4 regions of the Pseudomonas sp. 1176_21 genome follow, and region 4 is predicted to be linked to each of the others. Evidence: riboswitches for the same ligand, from Rfam matches in the RefSeq annotation. Region 4 holds a riboswitch; each other region holds the start of a gene.
What was found. A riboswitch is a leader RNA that binds a small molecule or an ion and turns the genes downstream of it on or off. The one in region 4 is predicted to bind cobalamin.
Positions count from the first base shown of each region.

Region 1: linked by a shared signal. The riboswitch ahead of cobO (cob(I)yrinic acid a,c-diamide adenosyltransferase) and the one ahead of FW760_RS04370 (CbtB domain-containing protein) in region 4 are both predicted to bind cobalamin.
Region 2: linked by a shared signal. The riboswitch ahead of FW760_RS16155 (TonB-dependent receptor plug domain-containing protein) and the one ahead of FW760_RS04370 (CbtB domain-containing protein) in region 4 are both predicted to bind cobalamin.
Region 3: linked by a shared signal. The riboswitch ahead of FW760_RS15585 (ABC transporter substrate-binding protein) and the one ahead of FW760_RS04370 (CbtB domain-containing protein) in region 4 are both predicted to bind cobalamin.

Region 1 is NZ_VXCV01000003.1:496,413-504,172, reverse strand. Features, by position in the region: gene cbiB (adenosylcobinamide-phosphate synthase CbiB) at 1-70, opposite strand, end outside; gene bluB (5,6-dimethylbenzimidazole synthase) at 70-717, opposite strand; gene FW760_RS10465 (cobyrinate a,c-diamide synthase) at 714-2,009, opposite strand; gene cobO (cob(I)yrinic acid a,c-diamide adenosyltransferase) at 2,006-2,617, opposite strand; cobalamin riboswitch at 2,753-2,974, opposite strand; gene FW760_RS10455 (hypothetical protein) at 3,125-3,703, shown strand; gene FW760_RS10450 (PQQ-dependent sugar dehydrogenase) at 3,782-5,098, shown strand; gene FW760_RS10445 (C40 family peptidase) at 5,164-5,697, opposite strand; gene FW760_RS10440 (C40 family peptidase) at 5,832-6,464, opposite strand; gene hda (DnaA regulatory inactivator Hda) at 6,579-7,283, opposite strand; gene FW760_RS10430 (hypothetical protein) at 7,415-7,760, opposite strand, start outside.
Region 2 is NZ_VXCV01000006.1:166,237-173,996, reverse strand. Features, by position in the region: gene FW760_RS16155 (TonB-dependent receptor plug domain-containing protein) at 1-1,839, opposite strand, end outside; cobalamin riboswitch at 1,961-2,163, opposite strand; gene folD (bifunctional methylenetetrahydrofolate dehydrogenase/methenyltetrahydrofolate cyclohydrolase FolD) at 2,301-3,155, opposite strand; tRNA gene FW760_RS16145 (tRNA-Arg) at 3,441-3,517, shown strand; tRNA gene FW760_RS16140 (tRNA-His) at 3,559-3,634, shown strand; tRNA gene FW760_RS16135 (tRNA-Leu) at 3,688-3,772, shown strand; gene FW760_RS16130 (RidA family protein) at 3,872-4,264, opposite strand; gene FW760_RS16125 (hypothetical protein) at 4,365-4,550, opposite strand; gene FW760_RS16120 (TonB-dependent receptor domain-containing protein) at 4,819-7,227, shown strand; gene FW760_RS16115 (ChaN family lipoprotein) at 7,245-7,760, shown strand, end outside.
Region 3 is NZ_VXCV01000006.1:40,804-48,563, forward strand. Features, by position in the region: gene FW760_RS15565 (NUDIX hydrolase) at 66-488, shown strand; gene FW760_RS15570 (copper chaperone PCu(A)C) at 557-1,051, opposite strand; gene FW760_RS15575 (SCO family protein) at 1,051-1,656, opposite strand; gene FW760_RS15580 (DUF1624 domain-containing protein) at 1,885-3,057, shown strand; cobalamin riboswitch at 3,098-3,292, shown strand; gene FW760_RS15585 (ABC transporter substrate-binding protein) at 3,439-4,452, shown strand; gene FW760_RS15590 (FecCD family ABC transporter permease) at 4,449-5,465, shown strand; partial or broken gene FW760_RS15595 (ABC transporter ATP-binding protein) at 5,525-6,001, shown strand; gene FW760_RS15600 (pseudoazurin) at 6,275-6,712, shown strand; gene FW760_RS15605 (OprD family porin) at 6,709-7,760, shown strand, end outside.
Region 4 is NZ_VXCV01000001.1:914,586-922,345, reverse strand. Features, by position in the region: gene FW760_RS04395 (transporter substrate-binding domain-containing protein) at 1-1,261, opposite strand, end outside; gene FW760_RS04390 (response regulator transcription factor) at 1,269-1,883, opposite strand; gene cobM (precorrin-4 C(11)-methyltransferase) at 2,179-2,925, opposite strand; gene FW760_RS04380 (cobalamin biosynthesis protein) at 2,954-3,358, opposite strand; gene FW760_RS04375 (CbtA family protein) at 3,358-4,047, opposite strand; gene FW760_RS04370 (CbtB domain-containing protein) at 4,059-4,244, opposite strand; cobalamin riboswitch at 4,359-4,587, opposite strand; cobalamin riboswitch at 4,644-4,842, shown strand; gene cobW (cobalamin biosynthesis protein CobW) at 4,941-6,011, shown strand; gene cobN (cobaltochelatase subunit CobN) at 6,015-7,760, shown strand, end outside.

The DNA of each region.
Region 1 (7,760 bases), on a different contig from region 4:
GCGCACGCCGGGGCTCGCCCAGCAAGGCATCCAGCGCCACCCCGGCCACACTCAGCAAGGCCACACTCATCAACGCTCTCCCCAATGGTTTTCGTAGAGCATCTCGCTCAATGGCCGCTCGCGGGCCCAGCCTTCGAGCACCAGCATGGGCGCCTCGTAGAACGCCTCGACCGGGCCCAGGCACAGTACCGCCAGCGGTTTGGCACCGGCCGGCATGCCCAGCAGGTCGGCCAGTGCCTGCGGTTCGAACAGCGACACCCAGCCCATGCCCAGGCCCTCGGCACGGGCCGCCAGCCACAGGTTCTGGATGGCGCACGACAGCGAGGCCAGGTCCATTTCCGGCAAGGTGCGACGGCCGAAGATGTGCGCCTCGCGCCCGTCCATCAGCGCCGCCACCAGCACCTCGGCGCAATCGTTGATGCCCTCGACCTTGAGCCGCATGAAATCGTCAGAACGCTGCCCCAGTGCCTCGGCGGTGCGCACCCGCTCCTGCTCCACCAGCGCCTGGATCTGCTGGCGCAGCTCGCGACGGGTGATGCGGATGAAACGCCAGGGCTGCATCAGACCCACGCTCGGGGCCTGGTGCGCCGCCTGCAGCAGGCGTGCCAGCAGCTCGGGGGCCACCTCGCCGCCGCTGAAATGGCGCATGTCGCGACGTTCGCCGATGGCGCGGTAGACCGCCGCGCGCTCGGCGTCGTTGAAGGCCTGGTCGCTCATGGTGCCAGCAGCGCCGCCAGCGCAGACGGGTTGGACGGGAAGTAGAAATGCACATACGAGGCCGTCAGCCGGCCGCAACGGTACACCGCCTCGGCGCCGCGCCCGCCGTTGGGGCTTTGCCCGCGGGCGATGGGTTCGAGCGCGGTGCTGGTCAGCGAATGGTGATAGGTATGCCCGCGCAGGGTGCCCTCGGGCAGCTCTACCGCTTGCAGGGCCAGGGCCGCCAGGCGCTTCTGCATCACCGCCTCGCCCGGCAGCAGGCCGGCCAGTTCGGCCCGTTCGCCGGCCACATCGGTCAGTGCATCGAGCAGGTAGAGCATGCCGCCGCATTCGGCCAGCAAGGGCTTGCCGGCCTGGTGATGGGCCCGGATCGCCGCCAGCATCGGCGTGTTGGCGGCCAGCGCATGGTGGTGCAGCTCAGGGTAGCCGCCGGGCAGGTACAGGCTGTCGCAGTCTGGCAGCAGGCGGTCGTGGATCGGCGAGAAGAAGCTCAGCTGTGCGCCCATCTCGCGCAACAGGTCCAGGCTGGCGCCATAGGTGAATGCGAAGGCTTCGTCGCGCGCCACGCCGATCCGCACGCCGGCCAGCAGTGGCTCGATGCTGCGCGGCTGCGGCGCATCGAAGGCCACCGCCGGCGGCAGGGCCGACTCGCAGCTGTCGCCCAGGGCGTTGGCGGCGGCGTCCAGGCGCAGGTCCAGGTCGGTCAGTTCACTGGCCTGCACCAGGCCCAGGTGGCGGCTGGGCAGTTCGATGCCGGTTTCCCGCGACAGCCCGCCGTACCAGCGCAGGCCTTCGGTCAGGCTGCCTTCGAGCAGTTGCGCGTGACGCAGCGAGCCCACACGGTTGGCCAGCACGCCGGCAAACGGCAGGTCGGGCTGGTAGCGCGCCAGGCCCAGGGCCAGCGCGCCGAAGGTCTGGGCCATGGCCGTGCCGTCGATCACCGCCAGCACCGGCACGCCGAAATGCCGCGCCAGGTCGGCGCTGGACGGCGTACCGTCGAACAGCCCCATCACCCCTTCGATCAGGATCAGGTCGGCGTCGGCGGCGGCTTCCCACAGCAGGCGCCGGCTTTCCTCGGCGCCGACCATCCACAGGTCCAGCTGGTACACCGGGGCGCCACTGGCGCGCTCCAGAATCATCGGGTCGAGAAAGTCCGGGCCACACTTGAACACCCGGACCTTGCGCCCCTGGTTGCGGTGCAGGCGCGCCAGTGCGGCCGTCACCGTGGTCTTGCCCTGGCCAGATGCAGGTGCCGCGATCAGCACCGCCGGGCAATGACGGGTTTGCCTCATAGTTCCACGCCCTTCTGGGCACGGATGCCGGCCTGGAAGGCATGCTTGACCATGCCCATCTCGGTCACGGTGTCGGCCAGCTCGATCATCTCGGGCTTGGCGCCGCGGCCGGTGACGATCACATGCTGCATCGGTGGGCGTGCCTGCAGGTCGCCGAGCACCTGATCGAGGTCGAGGTAGCCGTGCTTGAGGGCGATGTTGAGCTCATCGAGCACTACAAAACCGATGGCCGGGTCCTGCAGCAACTGGCGCGAAACCGCCCAGGCAGCCTCGGCGGCGGCGATGTCGCGCTGGCGGTCCTGGGTTTCCCAGGTAAAGCCCTCGCCCATCACGTGGTAGCGCACCTGTTCGGGGAAGCGGCGGAAGAACAGCTCCTCGCCGGTGCTGTTGCGGCCCTTGATGAACTGCACCACGCCACATTGCATGCCGTGGCCCAGGGCCCGCGCCAGCATGCCGAAGGCCGAGCTGCTCTTGCCCTTGCCGTTGCCGCTGAGTACCAGCAGCAGGCCGCATTCGTTGGGCGAGTTGGCAATGCGTTCGTCGATTACCGCTTTTTTGCGCAGCATGCGCGCCAGATGGCGTTCGTCGCGATCGGTGGTGTCGGTCATCGGAGGCTCCGTGGGCAACTGGCGCGCACAGGGACCGGGGGGATCGAGTCGGCGCGACAGCAGGTTGGCGATGGCACACGGAAAACGCGCAGGCCCTGCCACTGGCCGGGAGAACCGCGCATCACCCTCCGTGATGCCGTTGATCTGTGACAGGCCGGTCTCCGGGCTCATGGGCGGGTCTGTTCGACCCGGATCGCGCGCCTTCCCGGGCTGTTGCACCCAGTGGCCCTGCGCGATCCCGACTCATTTACCGTTGCGGGGGCAGCGCCGGAATCGCACGTTGCACGTGCCCACCGGCTTCCCTGTTTCACCCTGCCGGCACCTTGGCCGCAGAGCACCTGAAACAAGTCGCGAAGGTTAGAGGGTTGGGCCATGAGCGTCAATCAAAGGCGCTGCGAAGCGGTCTGGATCAATGGCATTTATGTCATCTTGTGTCACACTCACTGCAGTGATATCACATAGCCATTATCCGCACCTCTCCGATCCACAATAACAATGGAGCACGGCATGCAAGGTCTGATCATCAACAACCCGCGTCTGGAGTTCCTGCGCCCCGCCCTGGAACGTTGGGCCGAGTGCCTGGAGCGCTACAACCAGACCCTGGGCGACAGCGACGCCCCCTACTGGCAAGGCGTGCAAAGCAACCTTGGCGTGCTGGGCGCGGCGGCCTGGCAGGCGGAGCTGGTGACCTTGCAGGGTGCGCAGACCAAGAAGCAGCGCGACGAAGGCGAGCGTGCGGCGCACTGCGACCTGGTGATCGCCAGCAAGGAAGAGACCGCCTACCTGCAAGCCACCCAGCGCTGGCCACGGGTCGGCAAGCTCGACCTCACCGATGCCCTGCAGGAGAGCGTCGCCCAGGCTCGCCTGGTGGGCTATGCCAGCCAGCTCAAGGTTGCCGCGCTGTTCGTCAGCCCGTACAAGGCCGGGCAACACGCCAGCCCCGAAGAGCTTCAGGACCTGGTCGACGACCTGCAAAAGCACAATGCATGCGCCATCGCCTGGGTGTTCCCCTATGGCTACCGCAAGCTGCACGACGACGTGGGTCGCTACCACCCCGGCATCGCGCTGCTGCTCAAGCAGGCCTGAGCCCCTGTCGAGGGAACCTCGTCGACGTGCCCGCCTCTACCTTACTGGGCACGGCCAACTTCGCGAGGGACACCGATCATGGGCAACATGCGCATTGCTGTACTGCTGGCACTCACCACCGGGCTGGTGGCCTGCGGCGAGAACGCCCGCCTGGACGTCACCGATGGCACCGGCCCGTCGCCGCGCCTGCCCGAACCGAACAAGACCCTGATCCCCACGGTAAACATCGCGCCGGCCATCGGCTGGCCAGAGGGCGGCAAACCCAAGGCTGCGGCAGGCACCCAGGTGGTGGCCTTCGCCGACAAGCTCGACCACCCGCGCTGGCTGTACGTGCTGCCCAACGGCGACGTGCTGGTGGCCGAGACCAACGCGCCACCCAAGCCCGATGACGGCAAGGGCATCAAGGGCTGGGTGATGGGCAAGGTGATGGGCCGCGCCGGTGCCGGAGTGCCCAGCCCCAACCGCATCACCCTGCTGCGTGACAGCGACAAGGACGGCGTGGCCGACACCCGCACCACCTTCATCGAGGGGCTGAACTCGCCGTTCGGCATGGCCCTGGTGGGCAACGACTTCTATGTGGCCGACACCGATCGGCTGTTGCGCTTCACCTACGAGCCAGGCGCCACCCGCCTGCAGGGCAGCGGCACCAAGGTGGTCGACCTGCCGGGCGGCACGCTCAACCACCACTGGACCAAGAACGTGATCGCCAGCCCCGACGGCAAGAAGCTGTACGTGACCGTGGGCTCCAACAGCAACGTGGCCGAGAACGGCATGGAGCAGGAGAAAGGCCGCGCCGCGATCTGGGAGGTCGACCCGGCCACCGGCAGCCAGCGCCTGTTCGCCACCGGCCTGCGCAACCCCAACGGCCTGGCCTGGGAACCCCATAGCCAGCAGCTGTGGACGGCGGTGAACGAACGTGACGAGATCGGCAGCGACCTGGTGCCGGACTACATCACGTCGGTGAAGGACGGCGCCTTCTATGGCTGGCCCTACAGCTATTACGGGCAGCATGTGGATGAACGCGTACAACCGCAGGATGCAAAGCTGGTGGCCAGCGCGATTGCGCCGGACTATGCGGTGGGGCCGCACACCGCCTCGCTGGGGCTGGCGTTTACCGTGCCGAACGCCTTGCCGGCGCCATTCGACCAGGGCGCGTTCATCGGCCAGCACGGCTCATGGAACCGCAAGCCGCACAGTGGCTACAAGGTGATCTTCGTGCCGTTCAGCACGGCAGGCAAACCGTCGGGCAAGCCCATTGATCTGCTGACCGGGTTTCTCGACGAGGACGGCAAGGCCATGGGGCGCCCAGTCGGTGTGGTGAACGATCAGCGTGGCGGGGTGCTGGTGGCCGACGATGTGGGCAATGTGATCTGGCGGGTAAGCAAGGCGCAGTAGCACTGCGCTGACGTGTTCGCCGGCAAGGTCGGCTCCTGCTGGAGCCGGCTTTGCAGGCCACGCTGTCAGGGATTGCGCGCCAGGTGCGCCGGCTGCAGCACGCGCTTGGCGTTGAGGTAGGTCTTCTGCCAGTAGCTGTTGGACAGGTAGTCCAGGCGCACCGTACCGCCCGTTGACGGTGCATGCACGAAACGCCCCTCGCCCACGTAGATACCGGCATGGCTTACCTGGGTGCCGCCATTGGTGGCGAAGAACACCAGGTCGCCCGACTGCAACGCACCCTTGTCGATGTCCGGGGCACGAATGCCGATCATCTCGCGGGTTGAGCGCGGCAGGGCGATACCCGCCGCGTCCCGGTACACGTAGCCAATCAGCCCGCTGCAATCGAACCCCGAGTCCGGGGTATTGCCGCCCCAGCGGTAAGGCGTGCCCACCAGGCCCAGGGCCCGGAACAGCACATCCTCGGCCACTGGCGAGAAATACACCTGGGGCGCCATCACCTTCGGCTCGACCACCTGAGGTTTCTGCGGGGCATGGCTGGAGCAGGCACCCAGCAGGGCCGCCAGGGAAAGTACAGCAACGCGCGCGAGTATCGACATAGTCAGAACATCCTGTCTGAAGCCGCCCGACCCCAAGTCGGAAATAGGTGAGAAATTAGATTAGACGTTTTCTGTAAACACGCACGGCGGCGAGCTTTTCAGCTACGCCGCCGTGCGGGACATCACGCGCAGACTCAGTTACGCGACAGGGTAGTCGGTGCCATGGCCAGCGCGCGCTTGGCTTCGATGAAGGTCTTGCTCCAGTAGCGGTCACCGAGATTGTCGATGCGCACGCCACCGCTGCGGCGGCTGCTGGAGTGGATGAACTGATCGTCGCCCAGATAGATGCCGGCGTGGCTGACGCGGCCGCGACCATTGGTGCTGAAGAACAGCAGGTCGCCTGGCTTGAGCTTGTTGCGCGCAACCAGCGGGGCTTTCACGTTGATCATTTCGCGGGTGGAGCGCGGCAGGTTCATGCCGGCCTCTTCGCGGAACAGGTAGCCGATGAAGCCGCTGCAGTCGAAGCCGGATTTCTCCGAGGTGCCGCCGAAACGGTAGCGGGTACCGATCAGGGACATGCCACGTTCGAGAATGTTGTCGGCCAGGGCTGGCAGTTCGTAGGGCTTGGTGCTGGAGGAGAACGCTTCCAGGTCCTGCTCGGTGGCCAGCTCTTCTTCGAACACCGACGCGGCGGTGGAAGGCTTGGCGGCAGCCTGGGCAGCAACTGGAGCGGGAGCCTGCTGGTGGGTGACGGGACCGGTGGTCGCGCAGCCGAACAGCAAGGTCACAAGTGCGAGGGGCACGAGGGGTGCGAAGCGATTTAGCATGGGCACGACCGTGGCTTGAATTTGATGAAGCCGAGACTATGCCTTCTATCGGATCGATTTGCAAATTCAATCGAAAAAAATGTGACTTTTATGTGCCGAGGCTCTGGGCCGGCCCTACCAGCCCAATGTCTCTTTCAAAAACGGGATGGTCAGCTTGCGCTGCGCCTGCAGTGAAGCCTGGTCGAGGCGTTCGAGCAGGTCGAACAGTGCGCTCATGCTGCGCGTGCCTCGGGTCAGGATGAAATGCCCGACTTCGTCGGTGAGGTGCAGGCCCCGGCGCGAGGCGCGCAATTGCAGGGCACGCAGCTTGTCTTCATCCGACAGGGCGCGCATCTGGAAGATCAGCGCCAGGGTCAGGCGCGACTTCAGGTCGGCCAGCTTGATCGGCAATTCCCGTGGGGAGCTGGACGCTGCCAGCAGCAAGCGGCGGCCGCTGTCGCGCAGGCGGTTGAACAGGTGGAACATGGCCTCTTCCCAGTCCGGCTTGCCGGCAATCACATGCAGGTCGTCCAGGCACACCAGTTCGTACTGTTCCAGGTTGTCGAGCAGTTCCACGCCGCGATCGAGCAGTTGCGCCAGAGGCAGGTACACCGCAGGCTCGCCCAGTTGCTCGAAGCGCAGGCACGCGGCCTGCAGCAGGTGGGTACGCCCTACGCCCTGCTTGCCCCACAGGTAGATCAGGCTTTCGGTCCAGCCGGCGTCGGCTTCGCAGAGTCGCTCGACGTAGCCCAATGCGGCGGCGTTGGCACCCGGATAGTAGTTGATGAAGGTGGCGTCATCACGCAGACGCACACCCAGGGGCAACTGGATCGGTTTCATGCTGGCTGGGCAGTCCCGAGGAACCGCAAGGGGCCTTTGGTGAAAAGTCCGCAAAGTCTATACCCGTGACGCCAACCGCACAATGCGTTAGCAAAATCAAAGGCTTGCGCGGCATATGGGGCAGGCATGGGTCAATCCTCCAGCAGTTCCTCTGCACTCAGGCGAAACAGCTCCACGGTGTTGATGCTCGCCCCTTCGAGCGAGCCTTCCTTATCCAGTACCTGGTTGGCCGCGTTCATCTCCGAACTGCGCCCGGCAACGCGCTGGAAGGTGCTGCGCGGTAGTGCGGCGCTCCAGCCATTCTCGAAGGTGTTGTAGGCCAGGGTCAGCGCCGCGGTGAAGTAGTGCTGATTGGCGACCGGGATCCGCACCGCATTGTCGTCCTGGTCATAGGCCGTGAAATGACTGGGCAGCGCCTTGAGCCCCAGACGCTTGAGCACCACCCAGGAAAATGCCGAGGGTACGAACATCGTGAGC
Region 2 (7,760 bases), on a different contig from region 4:
GTCCAGCAGGTTCTCCAGCAGCAGGCTCAGGCGATGCTGGCGGGCGCCGTCCAGGTAGCGGTAGGCATCGGCGTCCACCACGGTGTAATGCCCGTAGTCCACATCCCGCGGGCTTTTCACCGTGCCGATGTAGCGCACCGCCGCGCCTGCGCCCCACATCCGGTCACCCGACTCGTACCCCAGCCGGCTGCGTGCAAAGAACCCGGGAATGTTGTTGAGGGTGGCGCCGTTGCGCGACTCGCTCAGGTTGCGCGTCATGTCTGCCGCCAGCTGCCAGCGGTCACTGAGCTGGAACTGCCCGTTGACCTCGACGCCGCGCACCTGGATCTCGCCATCGCCGTTGACCCATTGTGCATCCACGATGGTGATCAGGTCCTCGATGCGCCGGGTGAACAGCGTACCGCTCAGGCTGTAAGGCTGGCCCTGGATCAGGCCGGTGTAGTCCAGGCCCAGTTCGGCATTGCGGCTCTTCTCCGGCTTGAGGTTGGGGTTGCCCATCTCGTCGCCCGGTTCGTTGACGTACAGTTGCTCGGCGTTGGGCAGCTTGTAGGCGGTGCCGAACTGGCCGCGCAGCTTGAGCTGGTCGGTCAGGTCGTAGAGCGAGGTGAGCATGCCCACCGTGGCACTGTCACCACCGCTCAGGTGCTCGCGGCGCACGCCGATGCTGGGGTGCCAGTCAGGCAGGGCGTCGATGACAGGGCGCAGCTGCACATACAGCGCATGGGCCTCGGCCTGGTTGTTATCGATCTTGAGCACGTCGTCCTTGCCCTTGAACCACTGGTTGTCGGTACCGAACACCAGGGTGTGCTCGTCGGGGAGCACGGCCTTGCCTTCGGCCTGCATGCCCCAGTCGCTGAAGCCCCAGTAGTCGTCGTGGTTGAGGGTGCGGGTGCTGCCGTCGGTGTTGTTGTAGATGCGGGTGTAGCGCGTATCCCAATCGTTCATGTGGCCTTTGACGAAGTAGCTGAAGTCGGGGTTCAGGCGCTGCTCGAAAGTGGCCGTGGCGATCTGCTGCACGCGGTCGTTGGTGGTACGGCGGTTGGCGTCCGGGCGCAGGAAGTCCAGGTTGGCGGCGCTGTACTGGTAGAACAGCTCCAGGCGGCTGTCATCGCCCAGGCTTTGTGCGGCCTTGGCGCCGAAAGTGTTGACCTCGTAGCTGCGCTTCTTGTCGCTGACCGTCGAGGTGATCTGGCTGCTGTGGTAGGGCTGGTAGCCCTCGGACACGTTGTGGCTGACGTAGGCCAGCAGCCCCAGGTCGCCCAGGCCGTTGCTGAAGATGCGCTCGATACGGGCATCGCCGTTGCGCCCCATGAAGCTGTCGACGCCCAGGTTGACCTGGCCCGAGGGGTCGCGGCTATGGGCCGAACGGGTGACGATGTTGATGACCCCGGCCACGGCCTGGGTGCCGAACAGCAGGCTCTGGCCGCCCTTGAGTACCTCGATGCGCTCGATGGCGGCGGCGGGCAGGGTGTCTATATAGATGCCGCCGTAGAGACGGTTGTTCAGGCGCACCCCGTCGAGCATGATCAGCGTGTCGTCGTTGCGCCCGCCCAGCAGCGAATAGGTGCCATAGTCGAACGGCCCCTGCTTGGGCGCCACATACAGGCCGGGGACGAACATCTGCAGCACGCGGGTGATGTCGGCGCTGGGGCCGGCGCGCTCGATCTGCTCGCGGTCCACGACCTCCACCTTGCTGCCATAGCGCGCCATCTCGGCCACCGTGGTGGACTCCACCGAGGGTGCGGAAACGATCTGCTGGTCGAGGGTCAGGGGTTCGCTGGCCGCCAGGGCCGGGCTGCCGATCAGGCAACCGATCAGGGTAAAACGACGTGTCTTCATCTACTTCTCGAAAAAGGATTTTTCGGGAAGCGCACAGGAGGGTTCCGGCGAACGCGCGCCAGAATACCGGCTCGTGCCCGCCCACCGCAGGTTTGCCAAAATGACTGAACGCATCCTTTCAACAGTCGTGGGTTTGCAGGCCGGTCTCCGGGCTTGCGAGGCTCGAAGTCATCCGCCTTCCCATGCGTTGCGCACAGTGGCCTGTTGGATGCTTCACTCGCTTACCGTTGCGGGGGCAGCGCCGGACTAGTCATGCAAGACGCACCGGCTTCCCGTTTCACCTGCTGCACGGCGGCAGCAGGCACCTGAAACTGGGCCGCATCTGACCATTGTCATGACCGTTCGTCAACCTGACGGCCTTTGCTGACGAGCGTGCGTTTGTTCCAGGCCAAAAAAAACGGCACCTTCTCAGGTGCCGTTCCTTTAGTGGCTAGCGCCGCTGGAACTTAAATCCAGCGGGGTCAACCGTGCAGCTCTTCGGCCGCATACAAGGTGTTCTCCAGCAGGCACGCCCGGGTCATCGGCCCGACGCCGCCTGGCACCGGAGTGATCCAGCCGGCGCGGGGCAGGGCGGTCTCGTAGACCACGTCGCCCACCAGCTTGCCGTCTTCCTGGCGGTTGATGCCCACGTCGATGACGATGGCGCCTTCCTTGATCCATTCACCCTTGACCAGCCCCGGCTTGCCGGCAGCCACCACCACCAGGTCGGCGCGACCGACGTGGCCGGCCAGGTCCTTGGTGAAGCGGTGGGTCACGGTCACGGTGCAGCCGGCCAGCAGCAGCTCCATGGCCATGGGGCGGCCGACGATGTTCGAGGCGCCCACTACCACCGCATTCATGCCGTACAGGTCCTGACCGGTGCTGTGCAGCAGGGTCATGATGCCTTTGGGGGTGCACGGGCGCAGCAGCGGGATGCGCTGGGCCAGGCGGCCTACGTTATAAGGGTGGAAACCGTCCACGTCCTTGTCGGGGCGAATGCGCTCGAGCAGCAGCGAGGCATCCAGGTGCGCCGGCAGTGGCAGCTGCAGCAGGATGCCGTCGATGTCGGCGTCTTCATTTAGGCGGTCGATCAGGTCGGTCAGCGCCTGCTGGGTGGTGTCGCTGGGCAGGTCATAGGCCTGGGAGTTGAAGCCGACCTCTTCACAGTCTTTACGCTTGTGCGAAACATAGACTTGGGAGGCGGGGTCGCTGCCTACCAGGATCACTGCCAGGCCGGGGGTGCGCAGGCCTTGCTCGCGACGTTGCGCGACACGTTGGGCGATCTGCTGGCGCAGGCTGGCGGCGATCGCCTTGCCGTCGATAAGTTGTGCAGTCATGACGCGTGATTAACCATCGAGAGGGAATAAAAAGAGCGCGCATTCTCGCATGACCGGGGCGCAGGGCAAAGGCGCTTGGTCTGGCAATTCCCCTAACCCCTTAAATAAAATGAATTTTTTTCAAAAAAGTGTTGACGACTTTGCCGCTCGTCTATAACATTCATCGCACTTGTCGGGCAGAGCCTAGCACTGGTTAGCAAGGTCAGGCAGAATGAGTGGTTTTGATAGCTTGTTCGGTATGACTAAAAGTTAATTTGTAATCCTAACAGAAAGCAGATTAAATATGCGCCCGTAGCTCAGCTGGATAGAGCATCCGCCTTCTAAGCGGATGGTCGCAGGTTCGAGTCCTGCCGGGTGCGCCAATACAGGCAGCTGGCACAAGTAAAAGCAGTAAAGCAATATGGTGGGCGTAGCTCAGTTGGTAGAGCACAGGATTGTGACTCCTGTTGTCGTGGGTTCGATCCCCATCGTCCACCCCATATTCTAAAAGGCGCCCGATGAAAATCCGGCGCCTTTGCTTTAAAAGCTTCACGCGGACGTGGTGAAATTGGTAGACACACTGGATTTAGGTTCCAGCGGCGCAAGCTGTAAGAGTTCGAGTCTCTTCGTCCGCACCATAGATGCTTTCACCGCCCTTCGCTGAAGTGCGTTGAAGCCCGGAACAAGCCGCCTTGAGCGGCTTTTTTCGTTTCTGGGCTTCTACTCCTTACCCGCACCTACCGCTGCACCGCAATGCACTTGATCTCCACCAGCAACCCTGGTCGGGCGAGTTCGCTGACGCCTATGCAGGTCCATGCACAGGTGCTCCTTGGAAAGACCTTGTCCTTCACGCTCCTGAACAGCGGCATATGGCGTTGCATGTCGATGTGATAGGTCGTCATTTCGACCACGTCGTCAAACCCGCAACCGCCCGCCGCGAGCACGAGGCGAAGGTTTTCCCAGGCCGCCAGAAACTGCTGCTCCGGGTCTTCAATCACCTCCAGCTCCGGCGTTCGACCCACCTGCCCGGCGCAGTACAGGGTTCTGCCCACCTTTACCGCGGGGGCATAACCAGCACGCTCGCAAAGCAATTTCATCTCGTCGGGGACGATAATCTGGCGATCAGTCATGGGGCAGGGTCCAGGAGAGTAGGGCTATCAAGCGACGCGCCACTCTATAGAACAGAAAAGCCACCTATCAAGGTGGCTTTCGCGTTTCAGTGCCCTCGCGTCAGTGCCTGGTCGCCTTGGGCCCACCTACCGGTGACAGCTCAAGCTCCAGTCGAACGATGTTGAGGATTCTGGTGAGTGGAGCGGCTTGCTCCGCCTCCCCCAGGGCGAGGAGGTGATCGCGTTGTTCGCGAATTCTGCTGAGGCTCTCGTCGAGCTGCGCAGCGGCCAATCGGTATTTTTCCATGTGCGGTTCCTTTATCACGGCCTCCCTGCCACTCGAGTCGGCCGTTCCGTGTGCGGGTGCTGTGGCACCGTTCGTCAACGGAAGGCCCTGCAAGCATAGCGTCCTTTGCGCCGTAGGCGCGTGAACATCACGGGCAGAACTGTTCCAACATTTATCCGCGCGCATGCTGATGAATGATTTTAAAAATAATACTGATTTTCATTTCCCTTTTTGACTGCCTCACGTGACCTCTATTGCAAGACCATTGCAACGTTCCAGGGAGCTTCACGTGAAACGCATCGCGCCGACCGTAAATCCAGGCCAGCAGCCCGACAGGCACCGTGTTTTCAAGGCGGCGCAGGGCGCGCTTACTGTGCTGGCGCTTGCCGTCAGTGGTGCCAGCGTTGCAATGGCGGCGCCCATGGAGGCGCCCACCGCTCAGCACGCAGCTGTACGCAAGCATTACCAGATTGCGGCAGGCCCGCTGGCGCCCGCACTCAACCAGTTGGCGGGCGCCACCGGCGTGATGCTGACCTTTGCCCCGGAGCTGACCGACAAGCGCCAGACCCAGGGCCTGGATGGCGAGTACAACCGCAAGGAAGCCTTCGACCTGCTGCTGATGGGTACCGGGCTGCGCATCGTGCAGCTCAAGGACAAGAGCTTCGTGCTGCGCGCCGAGGAACAGAGCCGCAGCGCGCTGGAGGTGGGCCCCACGCTGGTCAACGCACTGGGCGAGCGCCCGGGCGTGATCCGCAGCAGCCGCGAAGTGCACGCCGAACGCCAGGACCTCAACAGCCTGGTGCGTTCCATGCCCGGTACCTACACCCTGCATTCGCGCAGCCAGCCCGGGGTTTCGGTGAACATCCGCGGGCTGTCGGGCCTGGGGCGGGTCAACACCATGATCGACGGCGTGACCCAGACCTTCCGCAACAACGCCGGTCACGGTTCAGGCGGGCCGATGGCCTTCGTCGACCCCAACCTGCTGGCCGGTGTCGATGTGCAGCGCGGCGCGGTGGACGGCGCCGAAGGTGCCAATACCCTGGGGGGCACCGCCAACTTCCGCACCTTCGATATCGACGACATCGTCAAGCCCGATCACCGCGTGGGTGTGCGCAGCACCTACCGCACCGGCAACAACGGTTACGGCAACACGCGCATGCTCGCCGCCGGCGCACGAACCCGTCCCGAGGATAGCGAAGGCGTGTACGGCATCGTCGCCGCCGCCAGCAGTTCGCAAACCGGCGAATACAAGACCAGCTCCGGCCAGGAAAACCACTACGACACCACCAAGCAGAGCCCGCGCTCGGGCCTGCTCAAGGTGCGCCTGCAGCCCAACGACCTGCACCGCCTGGACCTCAGCGGCGTGCAGTACCGCAACGAGTTCTACCACAACTACCCATGGGAACTGCGCAACGAAACCTACCGCGCCAAGTACGCCTACACGCCCTACAACGAATGGGTGAACCTGACGGTAAACGCCTACCAGAACAAGACCCAGCTCGATTACCCGCCGGTGGAGGAATCCACCTTCATCGGCCGCAAGACCCACGACGATGCCCACGGTTTCGACTTCACCAACCTCAGCCGTTTCAACCTCGGCCCGGTGGAAGCGAGCTGGAGCAACGGCATGCGCTACTACACCGACGACTTCGTTGCCGACACGCCGGAAAAACGCGGGGCCAACCCCGAAGGCAAGCAGCAGACCGAAAGCCTGTTCAGTACCCTGGAGCTGGACTACGACATCTATGCCATGACCCTGGGCATGCACTACGACGGCTACAAGGTCAGCGGCCACGTGCCCAAGTGCTCGATTTTGCGCGAGTGCGCGGGTATCGGCGGGGGCGATGTGGACATCACCCGCCGCGAGCACAGCTTCAACCCGCGTATCGGCTTTGCCGTAAAGCCCTATGACTGGATGCAGCTCTATACCAGCTGGTCGCGCACCTCGCGTGCACCGCGGGTGCAGGAGATGTTCTTCGAGAAGGTACCGATGACCGCCGATGCCAGCGATGCCGACGGCGTGGGGGCCAACCCCTACCTGCGCCAGGAGCGCTCCACCAACTACGAGTTCGGCTTCAATCTCAGTCGCGCCGGGCTGTTCAGCAGCAACGACTACGCCCAGCTCAAGGTCAACCGCTTCATCAGCAAGATCGACGGCTATATCACCCCGCAGTCGTTCGACATCGTCGATGACGACGGCGAATATTCGGCCAAGGCCAACTGGGTCAACTGGCCCGAGCAGGTGCGCATGAGCGGCTACGAGATCGAGGGCCGCTACGACGCAGGCTTCGTCTACGCCAACCTCTCCTGGACCCGCGCCACCACCAAGGCGCCGACCACCTCGGGCATCGAACTCGAAGACATCAACAGCCAGCCCGACCGCTACTGGACCCTCGATCTGGGCACGCGCTGGTTCGACGAGCGCGTGGTGCTCGGCGCCCGCGGCGAGTACTCCGGCCCTGCCGAAGAAAGCTGGGACTGGTACGAAACCAGGAAGACACAGTCTACCGGCGTGATCTGGGACCTTTACGGCAGCTGGCAGGTGCAGCAGAACGTCAGCCTGTTCTTCAACGTCGAGAACGTGGAGAACAAGACCTACAGCTACAACGCCTCGGTGGACTCGATCATGTCCGCCTCACTGGACCGCGGTACCGGGCGTGGGCGTACCACCTCGTTCGGCGTCACGTTCGAATACTGACCCCACAGGACCCTCTCATGTACACGAACTGCCTGCTTGGGGCGTGCCTTGCCCTGCTCGTCGGCTGCGCCACGGTCAATGCGCCGCCGGCCCAGACCGCCTATGCCCGTGTCGAAGCCAACATCCCCGGCTGGGGCGCGATCGTTGATGTGCGCAGCGGCCAGCAGATCGATGCCGGGCAATTGCTCGACGTACTGGCGCAAGCCCCCACGGTGATGGTGGGGGAGACCCACGACAACGTGGCTCATCACCTGATCGAGCAGTGGCTGGCCACCGGCCTGGCCGAGCGGCGCCAGCAAGGCGCCGTGGTGCTCGAGATGCTCGATAGCGATCAGCAGCGCCCGGTTGGCGATGTGCAGGCGTGGCTGGGCGCAGGCAACCGCGTGCGGCTGGCGCGTCTGCGCAAGATCATGCAGTGGGATGAGCGCTGGAGCTGGGAGCAATACGGCCCGTTGATGCAGGCACTGATGCAGGCCCCGGCACCGGTGCTGGCCGGCAACCTGTCTTCCCGCGAACGCAAGCAGGTGGCAGCC
Region 3 (7,760 bases), on a different contig from region 4:
TGCAGAACCGTCGTATAAATACCGGCCCGGTGCCTAACGCCCCGTCCTGCCAGAGGCCAGTCTCCATGCCCCTCAAACCCTTCTGCGGTGCCAAACTCGCCCTGCTGTTCCACGACCACCTGCTCACCTACAAGCGCGACGTGAAAAGCACCATCCCCTTCCCCGGCTGCTGGGACTTTGCCGGCGGGGGGCGCGAAGGTAATGAGACCCCGGTGGAATGCGCGCTGCGCGAGCTGGACGAAGAGTTCGCCCTGCGCCTGCCCCCCGAACGCATCGAATGGCGCCGCAACTACCCCAGCCTGGCCAGACCTGGCTGGGAGTCCTGGTTTTTGGTGGGGCACATCACGCAGGGGGAAATCGATGCCATCGAATTTGGCGACGAAGGCCAGTACTGGCAGATGATGCCGATCAGCGATTACCTGAAACACGCTGAAGGTGTGTGGTATCTGCAGGATCGGCTGCGGGACTATCTGGCGCAGGCCAGTTGAACCCGTTGGGTGGCGAACCACCCGGCAGGAACGGATTGCGCCGGCGCAAGGGCCGGCGCGGCGGGTACTTACATGTGGCTGTGGTCGTGCATCGAGTGCTCGCCGTGACCGTCGGTGGCGGTCAGCGAACGCACCGGGGCGTCGACCTTGATCGACTCCTTCTGGCCCTTGGCGTCTTCGACGATCAGGGTCAGCGGCACCGTGTCGCCTTCCTTCACCTGCTTGACCAGGCCCATCAGCATCACGTGGTAGCCATTGGTGTCGAGCACCACCGGCTTGCCGGCGGGCAGGTCCAGCGCCTTGACTTCACTCATGCTCATCACGTCGTTGTGCATCTGCATCTGGTGCACCTGCACGGTCTTGGCCACCGGCGACTCGACGCCCACCAGCTTGCTGTCGGTGCTGGCAGTGAGGGTCATGAACGCACCGGTCGACTGCTGCTGCGGCACACTGGCGCGCACCCAGGGCTCGCCCACGGTGGTCTGGGCAACGGCGGGCAGCGCCGCACCGAACAGGGACAGCAACGCCATCGCGCCAAGCGCGTGTTTCACGGGAGAACGCATTAACAAACCTCCATTACGGTAAGCAGGTCTTCGGTGCATTCCCTGGCATTGAGGGAGTGCGAGAGGCCAAGGCGCAGCACGCCACGCGAGTCGAACACGTAGCTGGTCGAGCTGTGGGAAATGGTATAGGTGTCGCCGGCCGGCACCTTCTCGTAGAACACGCCGAATTCCTTGGCCACTGCGGCCGTCTCTTCCAGGGTACCGGACAGTGCCACGAACGAGGGATCGAAGGCCTTGACGTAGGCGTCCAGCACTTCGGGGGTGTCGCGCTCGGGGTCCAGGCTGATGAACACCACCTGCAGGAAATCGGCGTCGCGGCCCATCAGCTTCTTGATCTGCACCGCGCGGGCCAGGGTGGTGGGGCACACCGCCGGGCATTGGGTGAAGCCGAAGAACACCATCGGCATCGAGCCCTGGAAGCTCGACAGGGTCATCACGTTGCCTTGCGGGTCCTTGAGCTTGAAGGTGCGGCCGAGGATCTTGTTGCTCAGGTCCTTGCCGTATTTGAAGTCCAGCGCGCCGGAGTTGTTGCAACCTGCCAGGGCACCGAGGCCGAGCAGGCCGAGCCCGGCGATCACCGTGCGCCGGGTCAGTAAATCGTTCATGTAACCATCCTTTTGGGAAGGTGCCGGCCCCGAGAGCGGGAGCCTTGTGCAAGGGTTTTGCGAGGCGGCATTTTGTCACGCAGGGTCGACGGGTTCCAGCGCGCAGCGCCAGATGGGTGCGGTCTGATGTCGCAGCATGGCAGTCAAGATTGTAAGGAAGATTTACCGAGCGAATAGAAATGTTATACAGTAACCATTCAATTCGCCCCCTCTGCCTGCGACCTTTCAATGACTAGCGCTACTGCCCTCCCCGCCGCCAGCAAACCGAGCCAACGCCTGCTGTCCATCGATGCCCTCAGGGGCCTGGTGATCCTGTTCATGCTGCTGGACCACGTGCGCGAAACTTTCTTCCTGCACCGCCAGGTCAGCGATCCGATGGCCATCGACAGCACCGAACCTGCGCTGTTCGTCAGCCGTACGCTGGCCCACCTGTGCGCCCCGGTGTTCGTGCTGCTGACCGGGCTGTCGGCCTGGCTGTATGGCCAGAAGCACCAGGGCCGGGGCGATGTGTCGGCCTTTCTGTTCAAGCGCGGGCTGTTTCTGGTGGTGCTGGAGTTCACCCTGGTGAACATCGCCTGGACCTTCCAGCTGCCACCCAGCGTGATCTACCTGCAGGTGATCTGGGCCATCGGCATCAGCATGATCGCCCTGGCGGCCCTGGTGTGGTTGCCGCGCCCGCTGTTGCTGGTGCTGGGCGCCGCGATCGTGGCCGGTCACAACCTGCTCGACGGCCTGCACTTTGCGCAGGGCTCTGCGCTGCACGTGCCGTGGGCGATCCTGCATGACCGCGGCTGGCTCGAGTTCTCCGACAGCCTGCGCCTGCGTACCTCGTACCCGGTGCTGCCGTGGGTCGGCGTGATCGCGCTGGGCTACGGCCTGGGCCCCTGGTTCGCCCACTCGATGCCGGCCACCACGCGCCAGCGCCGTCTGCTGCTGGCAGGCCTGGCAACCCTGATCGGCTTTGTCGCCCTGCGCCTGCTCAACGGCTACGGCGAGGCGCCATGGACGGTTCAGGCCGATACCGCGCACACCCTGATGAGCTTCTTCAACATCACCAAGTACCCGCCCTCGCTGCTGTTCCTGGCCCTGACCCTGGGGGCTGGCCTGCTGTTGCTGCTGGGCCTGGAGCGCGCCGGGCAGCGCCGGTGGATCAGCACCCTGGCGGTGTTCGGCGCCGCACCGATGTTCTTCTACCTGCTGCACCTGTATGTGCTGAAAGTGGCGTACCTGGCCTGCGTTGCACTGCTGGGCCTGAACCAGGGCAATTACTTCGGCTTCGATGGTATCTGGGCGGTGTGGCTGACCGCCGTGCTGCTGGCCGTGGCGCTGTTCCCGCCGGTGCGCTGGTTTGCCGCGTTCAAGGCCCGCCGTCGCGACATTGCCTGGCTCAAGTACCTCTGAGGCTGGCGGGGTTTTGTTTCCCTGCGGGCGGCGTGATCGACTACCATGCCGCCCGCCGGTTTCCACACGGAATCAATAGGGAATCCGAGACGCCACTGCATGGCGTCAAACGGAACTGCCCCCGCAACTGTAAGTGCCGAGCCTGCTCCTGAAATGCCACTGGGTGACCCCCGGGAAGGCCGGAGCCAGGTGACGACGCACCAGTCAGGAGACCTGCCGGCACAGCAACAATCACTAACCGGCGGGGTGTCCGGGGAGTACATCTGTGCCGCGAGCGCCCCGCGCGCCGAACGGCCTTGCCCTGCCCGCGCGGCAGCGCCTGTCGATGTGTTTCCAGGTTGTACACCCCTGCCCGTGTACGGTTCGAATGGAGATCGCATCATGCAGTTGCCCCGCCTTGTCACCCTGCTCGCGGGCCTGGGTCTGTCGACCCTGGCCCAGGCCGCCCCGACCCACTACCCGCTCACGCTGCAGAACTGCGGCATGCCGCTGACCTTCCAGCACGCGCCCGACAGCGCCGTGACCATCGGCCAGGCCGGCACCGAGATGTTCTACGCACTGGGCCTGGGCGACAGGCTGGTCGGCACCTCGCTGTGGTTCAACGATGTGCTGGCGCAGTACAAGGTGCAGAACGACAAGGTCGAGCGCCTGGCCGACAACGACCCCAGCTTCGAGGCGGTGATCGGCAAGCGCCCGCAACTGGTGGCGGTGCAGCTGGAGTGGATGGTCGGCCCGCAGGGCGTGGTCGGCACCCGCGAGCAGTTCCATGAGCTGAACATCCCCACCTACCTGATGCCGTCCGACTGCGAGGGCAAGGACAACCTGGTCGGCGCCGACGGCACCCGCCTGGAGCCGTTTCGCATCGACAGCATCTACAACAGCATCAGCCAGCTGGCCGAGATCTTCGACGTGCAGGCGCGTGGCGAGCGGTTGAACAGCGAGCTCAAGGCACGCCTGGCCAAGGCTGCCGCCACCGTGAAAGGCAAGGATCTGAAGGACACCAGCGCCCTGTTCTGGTTCTCCAGCGCAGACCTGGACATCGACCCGTACGTGGCCGGGCGCAAGGGTATCCCCGACTACATGCTGCAGACCCTGGGCGTGCGCAACGTGGTGCAGTCCGATGAGGAATGGCCGACCGTGGGCTGGGAAACCATCGCCAAGGCCAACCCCACCTTCCTGGTGATCGCGCGCATGGACCGTCGTCGCTTCCCGGCCGATGACTACCAGAAGAAACTCGAATTCCTGCGCAGCGACCCGGTCACGCGCAACATGGACGCGGTCAGACACAACCGCATCGTGATTCTCGATGCGCACGCCATGCAGGCCAGCACGCGCCTGTTCAGCGGCATGGAGACCCTGGCCTCGGCCATCAACGGCTTCGACCTGGCGCCATGACAGGCAGCGTTGTGCGCGGCCTGCTCGCGTGGCTGGCCCTGCTGCTGGCGATACTGGCAGGGGTGGCGATTGGCGAAACGCCGATCGCCCCCTCGGTGGTGCTGCAGGTGCTGGCCAACAAGCTATGGGCCGCCGGGCACCTGCTGGACCCGATCGATGAAGGCATCGTGTGGAACTATCGCCTGACCCGTGCGCTGGTGGCCGCCGCCTGCGGCGCGGGGTTGGCCACCTGCGGGGTGGTACTGCAGTCGCTGCTGCGCAACCCGCTGGCCGACCCGTACCTGCTCGGCATCTCGGCCGGCGCCTCCACCGGCGCGGTGCTGGTGGCGCTGCTGGGGCTGGGCGCGGGGGCGATCACGCTGTCGCTGGGCGCCTTCGTCGGGGCCATCGCGGCCTTCGCGCTGGTGGCGCTGCTGGCCCGTGCCAGCGGGCCGTCCAACAGCACGGGGCAGATCATCCTCGCCGGGATCGCCGGCTCGCAGCTGTTCAACGCGCTCACCGCCTTTCTGATCACCCGGTCGGCCAGTGCCGAGCAGGCGCGCGGCATCCTGTTCTGGCTGCTGGGCAACCTCAGTGGCGTGCGCTGGCCGTCGGTGTGGCTGGCGGTGCCGGTGGCGCTGGCCGGCCTTGCGGTGTGCGTGTGGCATCGGCGGGCGCTGGACGCCTTCACCTTCGGCAGCGACTCGGCTGCCTCGCTGGGCATCCCGGTACGCCGCGTGCAGGTGCTGCTGATCAGCTGCGCGGCGCTGGTGACGGCAGTGATGGTGTCGATCGTCGGCGCCATCGGCTTTGTCGGGCTGGTGATTCCGCATGCGATGCGGCTGCTGTTCGGTACCCCCCATGCGCGCCTGCTGCCGGCCAGCGCGCTGGGTGGCGCGCTGTTCCTGATTGCCGCCGACGTGCTCTCGCGCACCCTGATCAAGGGCCAGGTGATTCCGGTGGGGGTGATCACGGCGCTGGTCGGCGCACCGGTGTTCGCATTGATACTGATTGGCCGCAGGAGCGCCCGATGAACGCTGTCACCCACCCGCTGGATGAAGCTGCACTGCGCTGCACCGGCCTGGGTTTGAAGATGCGCGATGCCGTGCTGCTGGACGCGGTCGACCTTGAGGTGCGCCGTGGCGAGACCCTGGGTATCGTCGGCCCCAACGGCTCGGGCAAGTCCACCCTGCTCAAGCTGCTGGCCGGGCTGCGCACGCCCACCTGCGGCGAGGTGCAGCTGGGCAGCAACGCGCTCAGGCAGCTGCCACGCCGCGAGGTGGCGCGGCGGTTGGCAGTGGTCGAGCAACAGGCCGACACCAGCGATGCGATCAATGTGTTCGATGCCGTGGCCCTGGGCCGCACGCCGTGGTTGTCGGCGTTGCGCCCGTGGTCGGCAGACGATCACGCTATCGTGCAGCAGGCCCTGGCCGACGTGGATGCCACCCACCTGGCAACACGCAGCTGGCGCAGCCTCTCCGGTGGCGAGCGCCAGCGCGTGCACATCGCCCGGGCCCTGGCGCAACGCCCGCAACTGCTGTTGCTCGACGAGCCGACCAACCACCTCGACATCCAGCACCAGCTGGGCATTCTGCGCCTGGTTCAGGCGCTGCCGGTGACCACCCTGATCGCCCTGCACGACCTCAACCAGGCCCTCACCTGCGATCGCCTGGCCGTGCTCGAGCGCGGGCGCCTGGTGGATGTCGGCCCGCCGTTGCAGGTGCTGACCTCGCAACGCCTGCAGGCCACCTTCGGGGTGCAGGCGCACTACCTGACCGACCCCTTCGACGGCGCGCAGATCCTGCGCGTTCGTTCCTCTTGACCTGAAATGGATAGCCCGCCCATGCGCCTTGCCGCCTTGCCCCTGCTGCTCGCCAGCGCCCTGCTCGCCCCTTCGGTATCGGCCGAGGTGCACGAAGTGAAAATGCTCAACCGTGGTGCGACCGGCAGCATGGTGTACGAGCCGGACTACCTGCGCATCGCCCCCGGCGATTCGGTGAAGTTCATCGCCACCCAGAGCGGGCACAATGCCGCCTCGCTGCCCGGCCTGCTGCCCGAAGGCGCCGAGGCGTTCAAGGGCAGGATCAACCAGCAAATCGAGCACACCTTCAACGTGCCGGGCCTGTACGGCATCCAGTGCATCCCGCACCTGTCGATGGGCATGGTGATGCTGATCCAAGTCGGTGAGCCCGCCGCCACGCCACCGAGCCTGCCGAGCACCTTGCCCAGGCGTGCAGCAGATCGTCTTGCCGCCCTGCTGCAACGCGAGGCCGCACAATGATCGCACTGCGCACCCGTTCGGCCCTGCTGCTGGCATTGGCCGGGCCGGCGCCCCTGGTGCTGGCCGAATCGGCCCAGGAGCAGGCCAACGGCCTGGTCGAAGACAGCACCTGGAGCCTGCTCAACCGCAGCGTGTACGACAACCGCGAATACCGCCACGGCGCGCGCAACAGCGGCGCACGCAATGCCTACAAGCCCCGTGCCGAGCGCAACGGTTATGCCGAGGAATGGGCCTATGGCCTGATGGGCACGTTGCAGTCGGGCTTCACCCAGGGCCTGATCGGCGTGGGCGTGGATGCCCATGCCTACCTTGGCGTGCAACTGGACAGCGGCGGCGGACGCGCCGGCAAGGCGCGCCTGCTGGGGCTGGACAACCACGGCCACCCCAAGAACGAATTCAGCCGCGGCGGCGCGGCGGTCAAGCTTCGGGCCTCCTCCACCGTGCTGTCGTATGGCGAACAGCGGGTCAAGACCCCGGTGTTCAGCTCGTCCGACAGCCGCCTGCTACCCGAAACTGCCACCGGGGTATTTGTCACCAGCACCGAATTCGATGGGGTGAAACTGGTAGGCGGGCACTTCACCGAGAGCACCGACCGCAACGCCAGCAGCCATGACCAGGGGTTCGTGGTGAACTACTCCAACGCAGCAAAGGGCGATGCCTTCGACCTGGCCGGGGTGGTCTACAGTGCAAGCCCGAGCCTCAGCGCCAGCCTGTACACCTCGCGCTACGAAGACACCTGGAACCAGCACTACCTGGGCGGCACCTTCAGCCATGCACTGGACGCCAATCGCTCGCTCACCTTCAACCTCAACCTGTACCGCACCACCGACACCGGCAAGGCGTTGTCCGGGCAGATCGACAACACCACCTGGAGCCTGCTCTCGACCTACGCCCAGGGCCCGCACAGCTTCAGCCTGGGCTACCAGAAGGTCGATGGCGACACACCGTTCGACTATGTGACCCGTGGCGCGATCTTCATCAGCAACGCCGTGCAATTGTCGGACTTCAACGCCCCCAACGAGCAGTCGTGGCAGGCCCGCTACGACCT
Region 4 (7,760 bases):
GTGTACCGCGAATGATCGCCAGGCGCTTGCCGTCGAGCTGGTCGGGGTGGCGGATCGATGTATCGCGCACGCTGGTCACCAGCACCCGCGGGTTGGCCAGGTAGGGGCGGGTGAAGGCCAGGGTTCTGGCGCGCTGCTCACCATAGTTGAGCGCGCCGACGACCTCGGCTTCGCCCTGTTCGACCATGCTGATCATGGTGGGCACCGAGTCGGTCTCGATGATCTGGAACTTCAGCCCGCTGCGCAGGCTGATCTGCGCCAGCACGTCGGCGGTGATGCCGCGAAAGTGCTGGTTTTCGTCGAAGAAGCTCAGGGGCGCGAAGTACTTGTTGATGACCACGCGCACGCTGGGATGCTGCGCGATCCAGTGTCGCTCTTCGTCGGTCAGCGCGATGTCCGCCCGGTTGAGCAGGATGCTGCTCACGCCGCTGGTCCAGCGGCGCATCACGTTCAACCGGTCGCTGTCGGTGATGCTGCCCAATGCCTTGTTCACCAGGTCCAGCAACGCGGTGTTCTCGCGCACCAGGGCAAAGCCGAAGGAAGAGCGCTGGGGTTTGACGTAGTGGGAGATCTGCAGGCTTTCGCGGTAGTTCTTGCCGATCAGGTAGTCGGAACTGATCGCGTCGCCGATGAATGCATCGGCCTGGCCCAGGGCCACCGCCGACAGGGCCGACATGGTCGAGGCGTACAGTTGCAGGTTCGCCCGGGGGTAGAGCTGGCGTACCAGCGACGGTGGCAGGTAGTGTTCGACCATCGACAGCGTCAGCCCGTCGAGCGGGTCGTCTGGGTCATGGGTCACGCCGACGGGGGTCGCGATGATCGGCTGGTCGTCGGCGTAGGGCTGGCTCATCACCAGTGCGCTGTCGGCGGCTTCGTAGCCGTTGGCGCTGCCCAGCAGGTCGATCTGGCCACTGTGCAGGGCGGCGATGGCCTGGATACGGTTCGGGAACTGCAGCACCTGCACCGGGATCTTCAACTGCTCGCCGATCAGGCCGGCGAAGTCGGCGCTGACCCCTTCATAGTCGTGCTGGCTCACATTGATGTCGAAGGGCGGGTAGTCCGGCGCCGAGGTGCCCAGGCGCAGCACCTGCTTGTGCTTGAGCCACCGACGTTCGGCGAGGGTCAGCGAGGGTGGCGCACTGCTGCTGACCGAGCGCCCGAGCAGTTGGCGGGCAACCCCCGGCTCCTGTGCCATGGCGCTTATCGCCAGCCACTGCACCAGGCAGGCGAGCAGCAGGGCAGGCAGGCAACGCTTGGTCATGGGCGGCTCAGGTCAGTGCGTTGCGGTTGGCCACATCGATCAACTCAACCAGCGATACCACCCCGAGCTTTTCCATGATGCGGGTCTTGTAGGTGCTGATGGTCTTGGCGCTGAGGATCATCGCTGTAGCGATTTCGCCATTGCTGGCGCCCTTGGCCAACTGGCGCAGCACCTCGAACTCACGGTTGGACAGCTTGTCCAGGCGCTGGAGTTCCGAGCTTGACCGGTCATTGAAGCGTGACGCATCGGGCAGGTAGGAGTAGCCGTTGAGCACGGCCTTGAGGGCGGCGCTCAGGATATCGAGGTCTTCGTCCTTGCGCACGAATGCCGAGGCACCGGACTCGATGCAACGGCGGGCGAACAGCCGGGGTGGGCGGCCGGTCAGTACCAGGATGCGTGGCGGGTTGGTCAACTGGCTGAGCCGCTCCAGCACGCTCAGGCCATCCAGGCGTGGCAGCCCCAGATCGAGGATCACCACGTCAGGCTGCAGCTTGCGCGCCAGTTCGACGGCACTGGCGCCGTCTCGGGCTTCACCGACGATGTTGTAGCCATCGCGCTCCAGCAGGGTGCGGATGGCGAAGAGGATGGTGGTGTGGTCATCAACGATCAAGACTTTGGGCATCGCGCAACTCCTTGTCAGAGAGGTGATCCAGGCCCCGAACCGTTCGGGGCGACGCCTGCCCAGGCTCTGGCAAGGCGGCCAAGATACGTGGAAACGCTCAGCAGGAGTACGTCCAGTATAGAAGTGAGGAAGAAATCAGTTCGATTAGAGGATTTTTCTTACAAGGCGCTCGAAAGTTCTGTAGCCGATTTCCTATCGTCTGGGCCGGTTATCGCTAGCAGAGGCGGTTGAATCGGCAGGCGCGCCCATGGGAACGCGCCGGGCATCGGGCCGGGAGGGCCGCCGTCAATGGCCGTCAAGGTCGGTACAGGTGCGCATGCCCGGCGCGGTAGAGCGCCGACTCGCTGAAGGTATCGCTGCCCAATACCCGGCCCACCAGGATCAGTGCGGTGCGTCGAAAGCCCTTGGCCTGCACCCGTTGCACGATGTCGTCCAGGCTGCCCAGCACCCAGTCCTGATCTGGCCAGGTGGCGCGGTGCACCACGGCGATCGGGCAGTCGCTGCCGTAATGCGGGCGCAGTTCCTCGACGATTCTGGCCAGGTGCTTGACCCCCAGGTGAATGGCCAGGGTTGCCTGGTGGCTGGCCAGGCTCCCCAGCGATTCGCCCGGCGGCATCGGCGAGGTATCGCCGTAGCGCGTCAGGATCACGCTCTGGGCGATGTCCGGCAGGGTCAGCTCGCATTCGAGCAGGGCGGCACTGGCAGCCACGGCGGTCACGCCGGGGATGATCTGGAACGGGATACCCAGTTCACGCAGGTGGCGGATCTGTTCGCCGATCGCACCGTACAGCCCAGGGTCGCCGCTGTGTACGCGGGCCACATCCTGGCCGTTGGCGTGGGCCGTGCGCATCAGCTCGATGATCTGCCCCAGGTGCAGTTCGGCGCTGTTGATCACGGTTTCGGCGCGGTGGCCTTCGAGCACGGCGGCGGGCACCAGCGAGCCGGCATAGATGATCACCGGGCAGCTGTGGATCAGGCGCTGGCCCTTGACGGTGATCAGCTCGGGGTCGCCCGGGCCGGCACCGATGAAATAGACGGTCATGATGAATCCTTGGAAAGATTGCGCGGCATTATCCGTCAAACGGCGGGGCCCAGGCCAATGCCAGGGTGGCGGCGCCTTGCACGGTGCGTGGCAGGCGCAGTGCGGCATTGGCGCCGCCGCGTTGCTCGGCCAGGGCCAGCGCGGCGCTTTCGGCCACCCCATGGCAGCCGCTGAGGGCGAACGCCGTGGGCGAACGGTGGCTCAGGCGGCTTTCGAAGGGGGCCAGTTGCGCGGCCGAAAAGAACACCAGCGGCAACCCCAGTTGCCTTGCCAGTTCATGCAGGCCGGGTTCGCCGGCCTTGAGGTCGATGCTGGCCAGCCCGGCGAGGGCAGAGGCGGGCAGGTGATGGGCGAACAGGGTCTGCTGGAGCAGGGCGGCCAGTTCGCGGGCCGGGCAGCCGCGACGACAGCCCAGCCCGGCATACAACTGCATCAGGCTGGCTGGCGACGGTACAGCCAGGCACTGAGCAGGCCCAGGGCCAGCCAGAACGCGGCATTGGTCAACAGTGACGCCACCTTGAACTGCGCCTCCAGTGCTTGCGGCGCCAGGCTCTCGTGCACCTCCGGCTGCGGCGCACCGATCACGTGCGGAACAACCAGCAATGCCACACCCAGCGCCTTGAGCAGCCAGTTGTGCGCAAACACGATCAGGGCCAGGCCGGCAGCGGTGGCAGCCGCGGCGCCCACCCACCACAGTTGACGCTGCGCCAGGTCGGCGGCGGCAGTGCCCGGCAGCTCTGGCGGCAGCCCGAGGGTGGGCGCCAGGCAGAATACCGCGAACCCGGCAAGCCCCCAGGCTGCGCCGGTGGCGGTACGGCCCGGCGCACGCAGGGTGTACAGCGCAGCCAGGATCAGGGCAAAGCCGACGGCCACCACCAGGTTGCCACCGGTGGTCGACAGCACGCGCTGCCAGCCGTCTTCAGGCGACCAGGCCTCGGCATCGTGGTGGTGGCCTTCACCCGCGGCGTCGGCATGCTCATGGGTTTGGGCGGCCGGTGCCGGGTTCTCGTAGGTTTCGGCCTGCAGAATCAGCGGTGCGACCCAGAAGCTTTGCAGCAGGGTCAGCAGCAGGGCGGCGAGCAGGCCGGTAAAGCCTGCGGTGCGGGCAATGCGCTTGATCATCGGGGCAGGTCTCAGTGGCAAGGGAACGCGGCGCTGTGGCGGGTATCGTGGGCAGCGTTGTGCACCGCCTCGATGTGCGAGAAGCCGGCGAAGTAGACCAGGCAAAGGCCCAGCAGCGATGCACCGATGGCGACGGCCAGGCGCTGGCTGAGGGTAGTGGGGGTGACGAGGGGCTGGCTGGCGGTACTGATGGGCATGGCGCGTTCCTTTTTGGTGTTGTCGTGTCGTCGGGGCTATCGGCAACAGGCAAGCGCGGCCAACCCCTGCGCGAGGCTCGCCCAGGGGTTCAACAGCGCCCGCCCACCGCGGGTTTGTCATGACTGTATCGGGCCGGTCTCCGGGCTTGCGAGGGCTGGCAGCATGCTCAGCCTGAGGGCGTCACCTTCCCATGCCGCACAGCTGGCACAGTGGTAAAGACGCTTTCCTCGCTTACCGTTGCGGGGGCAGCACCGGATTTGTCGCTGCTTCTTTGCAGAAGCGGCTGACGCACCGGTTTCCCGTTTCACCTTGTAAAAAGGCACCCGAACGAATGCGGCTAGCAAATCACGCGCGCCGGCATCCGTCAATACAGCGGTTGACCTGCCCCGGACCACTGCGTAGCCTAGCCGCTTCGAGGTTCTGCGGCCCTGGCTGCAGCTAAGACGGGAATACGGTTCAAGCCGTGGCTGCCCCCGCAACTGTAAGCGTTGAACGGCATCGGCCGTGCCACTGCCCCGGGCGGGAAGGCGTCGATGCTGCCGGCAGGCGTGCCGGCACAGCGCGAGCCAGGAGACCTGCCTCGAACAGTTTCCGACTTTCAACCGGGCGGGGTGATCCGGTGGCGAATGCGCTCAGGCAGCAAGGCTCCTGCGGCTCTCGTCCTGCATGCCCGCCATCCTGCCAAGGGCACCCCCATGAAAACACTGGCCAAACTCCCCGTCACCATCGTTACCGGCTTCCTCGGCTCGGGCAAGACCACCTTGCTGCGGCACATGCTCGACAACGCCCAGGGCCGCCGCATCGCGGTGATCGTCAACGAGTTCGGCGAGCTGGGCATCGATGGCGAGATCCTCAAGCAGTGCAGCATCGGCTGCACCGAGGAAGAAGCCAGCGGGCGCGTCTACGAGCTGGCCAACGGCTGCCTGTGCTGCACCGTTCAGGAAGAGTTCTTCCCGGTGATGCGCGAGCTGGTGGCGCGCCGTGGCGACCTGGACCATATCCTCATCGAAACCAGCGGCTTGGCACTGCCCAAGCCACTGGTGCAAGCCTTCCAGTGGCCGGAAATCCGCAACGCCTGCACGGTGGATGCGGTGATCACCGTGGTCGACAGCCCGGCCGTGGCCGCCGGCACCTTCGCTGCCTACCCCGACCAGGTGGACGCCCAGCGCAAGCTCGACCCGAACCTGGACCACGAGTCCCCACTGCACGAACTGTTTGCCGACCAGTTGGCCAGCGCCGACCTGGTGGTGCTGAACAAGGCTGACCTGATCGCTGCCGACGACCTGGCCAGGGTGCGCGCCGAGGTGGCCGAGGAACTGCCGCCTGCGGTCAAGGTGGTGGAGGCCAGCAGCGGCCGCCTGCCGTTGGACGTATTGCTGGGCCTGGGCGCCGAGTCCGAGCAGCACATCGACGCGCGTCGTACCCACCACGATTCGCACCATGACGGCGATGACGACCACGACGATCACGACCATGATGCCTTCGACTCCATCTCCATCGAGTTGCCCCAGGCCGACGAAAGCCTGCTGCTCGATGCCCTGACCCAACTGGTGGTGCAGCACGGCATCCTGCGCGTGAAGGGCTTCGCGGCCATTCCGGGCAAGCCGATGCGTCTGCTGGTGCAGGGCGTGGGTACGCGCTTCGACAAGCACTTCGACCGCGCCTGGCGCAGCGACGAGCCACGTACCACGCGCCTGGTGCTGATCGGCCAGGACCTAGACGCCGTGCAACTCGAAGCCAGCCTGCGCGCCGCACTGGGCGCCTGACCCATGCACCTGCTGCGGACCCAGCCCGGCGGCTTTGTGCCGGACGACAGCATCGCCGACCTCGGCCAGACCCCCGCCGACCTGGTGATTCTCTGCAGCGGTGATTCGCACCTGGCACTGCTGGCCGAAACCGCCCAGCAGTTGCCGGACGACTACCCCAGCCTGCGCCTGGCCAACCCGATGCAGGTGCAGAACCATGCTTCGGTCGACCTGTATGTGGACGAAGTGCTGCGCCATGCCAAGGTCATCCTGGTGTCGCTGCACGGCGGCATCGGTTACTGGCGCTATGGCGTGGAGCAACTGGTGGCGCTGGCGGGGCGGGGCGTGCAACTGATCCTGGTGCCGGGCGACGACCGCCCGGACCCTGAGCTGACCAGCCTGAGCACGGTGCCCCCTGCCCAGGCCGAACGGCTGTGGCACTACCTGCGCCAGGGCGGCAAGGCCAATGCGCTGAACCTGTTCCAGTGCCTGGCCAGCCAATGGCTGGGCCGCGACTACCGTTGGGACGAGCCGCAGCAGTTGCCGCGCACCAGTGTCTATCACCCGCAACACCCCCAGGCGAGCGTGGACAGCTGGCGTGCCCTGTGGCAGCCCGGCCAGCCCGTGACGCCGATCATCTTCTACCGCTCGCACCTGCAGGCCGCCAACACGGGGTTCATCGATGCGTTCTGCGAGCGTCTGCAAGGCGCGGGGCTCAACCCGCTGCCGATTGCCGTGGCCAGCCTCAAGGAGGCAGCCTGCCTGGACCAGGTCGAGCAATGGCTGGACCAGGTCGACGCGGCCCTGATCATCAACACCACAGGCTTCGCCCAGTCCAGCCCGCAGCAGCCGCATTTGCGCCCGTTCCGGCGCGACATCCCGGTGCTGCAGGCCATCTGCGCACAGGACAACCAGCCGGCCTGGGAGGCCAGCGAACAGGGCCTGGGGGCCCGCGACCTGGCCATGCACATTGCCCTGCCGGAACTGGACGGGCGCATCATCAGCCGGCCGATCAGCTTCAAGGACCTGGCCTGGCGCAGCGAACGCAGCCAGTCGGACGTGGTGTGCTACAAGCCGCACCTGGAACGCATGGATTTTGTTGCGGAACTGGCCCGGCGCTGGTGCGAGCTGGCGCGCCTGGGCAACCCGCAAAAACGCGTGGCGCTGATTCTGGCCAACTACCCGACCCGCGACGGGCGCATCGGCAACGGTGTGGGGCTGGACACCCCGGCGGCGGCGCTCAACATCCTGCGTGCCATGCAGGCCCAGGGCTACCCGGTAGGGCCGTTGCCAGACAGTGGCACGGCGCTGATCCAGGCCCTGCTCGGCGGGGTCAGCAACGACCTCGACACGCTCGACCAGCGCCCCTGTGCGCAGAGCATGGCGCTGGACGATTACCGCGCCGCCTTCGCCCTGTTGCCCCAGGCCAACCAGCAGGCGGTGCGCGAGCGCTGGGGGGAGCCGGAGCAGGACCCGATGTTCCGCAGCGGGCGCATGATGGTCGCCGGCCTGCGCCTTGGCCTGACCTTCGTCGGTATCCAGCCGGCGCGCGGTTATCAGGTCGACCCCAGTGCGGTGTACCACGACCCCGACCTGGTGCCGCCGCATGGCTACCTGGCGTTCTACTTCTGGCTGCGCCACGCCTATGCCGCCGATGCGCTGATCCACGTGGGCAAGCACGGCAACCTGGAGTGGCTGCCGGGCAAGGGCGTCGGCCTGTCGGCCAGGTGCTGGCCGGACGCGTTGCTGGGGCCGCTGCCGAACATCTAC